DNA from 2 places in the Streptomyces sp. NPDC027962 genome. Region 1 is predicted to be linked to the other one. Evidence: riboswitches for the same ligand, from Rfam matches in the RefSeq annotation. Region 1 holds a riboswitch; the other holds the start of a gene.
What was found. Region 1 has a riboswitch for thiamine pyrophosphate ahead of ACZ4SA_RS13415 (thiamine ABC transporter substrate-binding protein). Riboswitches for the same ligand answer to the same signal wherever they lie in the genome.
Positions count from the first base shown of each region.

Region 2: another riboswitch for thiamine pyrophosphate. It lies ahead of thiO (glycine oxidase ThiO); the one in region 1 lies ahead of ACZ4SA_RS13415 (thiamine ABC transporter substrate-binding protein).

Region 1 covers NZ_JBVHTA010000011.1:103,523-105,683, forward strand. The annotation lists gene rlmN (dual-specificity RNA methyltransferase RlmN) at 1-821, shown strand, start outside; TPP riboswitch at 941-1,062, shown strand; gene ACZ4SA_RS13415 (thiamine ABC transporter substrate-binding protein) at 1,058-2,161, shown strand.
Region 2 covers NZ_JBVHTA010000008.1:146,836-148,996, forward strand. The annotation lists gene thiO (glycine oxidase ThiO) at 1-930, opposite strand, end outside; TPP riboswitch at 928-1,040, opposite strand; gene ACZ4SA_RS10655 (avidin-fold protein) at 1,092-1,451, shown strand; gene ACZ4SA_RS10660 (NAD(P)/FAD-dependent oxidoreductase) at 1,521-2,161, shown strand, end outside.

The DNA of each region.
Region 1 (2,161 bases):
GCAAGACCCTGTGGCGCCTGCACGACGGCACGCTGGTCGAGTCCGTGCTGATGCGCTATCCGGACCGGGTCACCATGTGCATCTCCTCGCAGGCCGGCTGCGGGATGAACTGCCCCTTCTGCGCCACCGGGCAGGCCGGCCTCGACCGGAACCTGTCCACCGCGGAGATCGTGCACCAGATCGTCGACGGCATGCGCGCGCTGCGCGACGGCGAGGTCCCCGGAGGAGCCGCGCGGCTGTCCAACATCGTCTTCATGGGCATGGGCGAACCGCTCGCCAACTACAAGCGGGTCGTCGGAGCCGTCCGCCGTCTCACCGACCCGGAGCCCGACGGACTCGGTCTGTCGCAGCGAGGCATCACGGTCTCGACCGTCGGTCTCGTGCCCGCGATGCTGCGCTTCGCCGACGAGGGCTTCAAGTGCCGCCTCGCCGTTTCGCTGCACGCCCCGGACGACGAGCTGCGCGACACCCTGGTCCCCGTCAACACGCGCTGGAAGGTCCGTGAGGTCCTCGACGCCGCCTGGGAGTACGCGGAGAAGTCGGGCCGTCGTATCTCCATCGAGTACGCGCTGATCCGCGACATCAACGACCAGGCGTGGCGCGGTGATCTGCTCGGCCGGCTGCTGAAGGGCAAGAGGGTCCATGTGAACCTGATCCCGCTCAATCCGACGCCGGGGTCGAAGTGGACGGCCTCGCGCCCCGAGGACGAAAAGGCGTTCGTCGAGGCGATCGCCGCCCACGGTGTACCGGTCACGGTCCGGGACACCCGTGGCCAGGAGATCGACGGGGCCTGCGGGCAGCTGGCGGCGACCGAGCGCTGAGCAGGGCCCATGGGCTTCGGAAGTCCGACGCGGCTCCGCTGGGCAGGGCCCATGGGCTTCTGAGCCCGTCGGCCATGGCTGATACTGTGCCCTGTGCATTCGCACAGATGAACAACAACACATTCCGACAGGGGAGCGCACCAGAGCGCTGAGAGTGCGGCGAGGCCTTCACGGCAACGGGCCGCAGACCCTCGGACCTGATCCGGGTCATACCGGCGTAGGGAGTCAGCACCATCATGAACAGCCAGCTTCGGCGTGCCGCCGGCGCCGCACTCGCGGGTGCCGTCGGCATCTCCGTCCTCTCCGCCTGCGGCGAGAAGTCCGAGGACAAGGGCTCCGGGTCCAACTCCCCGGGCGCGTCCAAGACCATCACCCTCGTCAGCCACGACTCGTTCGCCGCGTCGGACGCCGTGCTGAAGGAGTTCACCCGGCAGACCGGCTACACGGTCAAGGTGCTCAAGAGCGGCGACGCGGGCGCCGCGCTCAACAAGGAGATCCTCACCCAGGGCTCCCCCCAGGGCGACGTCTTCTTCGGTGTCGACAACACCCTTCTCTCCCGTGCGCTCGACAACAACCTCTTCACGCCCTACGAGGCCAAGGGCCTCGACCGGGTGGCCGAGGAGGTGCAGCTCGACGCGGGCAAGCACCGCGTCACGCCCGTCGACTCCGGAGACATCTGCGTCAACTACGACAAGAAGTTCTTCGCCGACAAGAAGCTCGCGCCGCCGAAGACCTTCGCGGACCTCGCCGAGCCCGAGTACAAGAACATGCTGGTCGTGGAGAACGCCGCCACCTCCTCGCCGGGCCTCGGCTTCCTGCTCGGCAGCGTCGGCGAGTACGGCGAGTCCGGCTGGCAGGGCTACTGGAAGAAGCTGAAGGACAACGGCGTCAAGGTCGTCGACGGCTGGGAGCAGGCGTACAACGAGGAGTTCTCCGGCTCCGCCGGCGGCAAGAAGGCCAAGGCCGACCGTCCGCTCGTCGTCTCGTACGCCTCCAGCCCGCCGGTCGAGGTGCTCTACTCCGATCCGCAGCCGGCCGAGGCGCCCACCGGTGTCGCGACGGGAACCTGCTTCCGCCAGATCGAGTTCGCCGGTCTGCTGAAGGGAGCGAAGAACGAGGCGGGCGGAAAGGCGCTGCTGGACTTCCTGATCAGCAAGCAGTTCCAGGAGGACATGCCGCTGAACATGTTCGTCAACCCGGTGATCGAGGACGCGAAGCTGCCGGAGCTGTTCACGAAGCACGGAGCGGTCGTCGAGCAGCCCGAGACGGTCGCGGCGGACACCATCGCGAAGAACCGTGAGCAGTGGGTCCGGTCGTGGTCCTCGCTCGTCCTGAAGTAA
Region 2 (2,161 bases), on a different contig from region 1:
GGGCAGCTCGGTGATGCCGGGCACGAGTTCGTGCGCGTCGCGCAGCAGCTCGTACACCCCGCCCGCGGTGACCGTCGTGTCCCAGCCGAGCTCTTCGCTGGTCGCGCCGACGACCAGCTCGCCGTCCTCCCGCGGCACCAGGTACACATGGCTGCCGCGCACCACCGCACGTACGGTGCGCGAGAGGAACGGCGCGTACGGGCGCGGCACGGTCAGCCGCAGGACCTGGCCCTTCACCGGCCGTACGGGCGGCAGCACGTCCGCCGGTACGCCCTCCAGCCGTCCGCTCAGGCTGCCACCGGCCAACACGACCTGGCCCGCGGACAGTTCGCCCCCGTCGGCGAGTACGGCACCGGCCGCCCTGCCGGCGGCCACCACCAGCCGCTGCGCCCAGGTGCGGCGGAATGCGACGCCGGCCCGCTCGCAGGCGACGACGAGCGCGGCGGCCAGCCGTCGCGGATCGACCTGGTGGTCGCCGTCCACCCGCAGCCCGCCGCGCACGCCGGGCGCGAGCATCGGCTCGAGGCGGCGGCATTCACGGCCCGTGAGCCACGCGGACTCGAGTCCCGAGCGGCGCTGCAGGGCGTGCAGTTCCCGCAGATGCGCACGGTCGTCGGCGTCCAGGGCGACGGCGAGCGTGCCGCAGGAGCGGTAGCCGACCTGCTGCCCGCTCGCTTCCTGCAGTTCCGCGACGAAGTCCGGATAGCGGCGGGCGGATTCGAGGTTGAGGCCGAGCAGGGTCTGCTCGCCGTAGTGGAGTTCGGTGACGGCGGCGAGCATCCCGGCCGCGACCCGAGCGGCGCCGCCGCCCGGTTCGGGGTCGGCGACGGCGACGCGCAGCCCGTGCTGCGCTGCCCGCCAGGCCGTGACCAGGCCGATGATCCCGCCCCCTATGACGAGGACGTCAGGGGTGCGTCGTGTATCGGACATGGGCGTCCAGCCCCTCCCTTCGCCGGCATGACCCGGATCAGGTTCGTACGGTCGGAGGCCGGCCAGCCTCCCTCTCAGCCCGGTGCGTCCGGACTCCCGCGAGTGCCTTACGGTGGCCACCCTAACGCCCCGCCCCGACACGCAGTAAGGGAGCCGCAGCAGTGGCCAGGACGCTCGACGGACTCGTCCTCTCCCCGGTCGCCGACCAGGCTCCGGGGCAGGTCGGCACCCTGACCCGGTTCACGTACCACGAGGAGCGGGGCCGGATCCGGGCCGAGTACGAGGGCGGTGACGTGGTCCGCGGACACCTCGTGGGCACCCGCGAGGGCGACCGTCTCGATTTCCGCTACGTGCAGTTGAAGACGGACGGCGCCACCTCCTCGGGCCGTTGCGTCTCCACGGTCGTGGACCTGCCGGACGGCCGGGTGCGGCTGGAGGAGACCTGGGAGTGGGAGTCCCAGGAGGGCAGCGGGACGAGCGTGGTGGAGGAGCTGCTTCCTGACTCACTGTCAGGTACGTAAGGTGTGCGGGTGAACGAACGGCAGCAGCAGACAGTGCCGAGGCGGCGCGTGGTGATCGTCGGTGCGGGCATGGCCGGAGTGCAGACAGCGGTCGCGCTCCGGGAGCAGGGCTTCACCGGGCCGGTCACCGTGATCGGCGCGGAGCCGCACCAGCCGTACGACCGGCCGCCGCTGTCCAAGGCGATCCTGCTCGGCAAGGCGGAGGACTCGGCCTTCGACATCGACTTCGAGGCCCTCGACGTCGAGCTGCGCCTGGGGGCCGAGGTCACTGGCGTGCGCCCCGGCGCCCACGAGGTGGACACCGCGGCCGGCCCCGTCCCGTACGACGTCCTGGTCCTCGCCACCGGGGCGGAGCCCGTCACACTGCCCGGCACCCGGGGCGTACCGGGCGTCCACCTGCTGCGCACTCTCGACGACGCCGCCCGGCTGCGGCCCCTGCTCACCGAGCAGCATGACATCGTCGTGGTCGGCGCGGGCTGGATCGGCGCGGAGTTCGCGACCGCGGCCCGTCAGGCCGGCTGCGCCGTCACCGTCGTCGAGGCCGCCGACCGCCCGCTCGCCGGCACCATGCCCGCGGAGGTCGCCGCTCCGATGGCCGCCTGGTACGGGCAGTACGGGGCGGAACTCGTCACCGGCGCCCAGGTGGCCACGATCGAGCCGGGCGCCGTGGTCCTGGCCCAGGGCCGCAGGATCCCGGCAGGCGCCGTCGT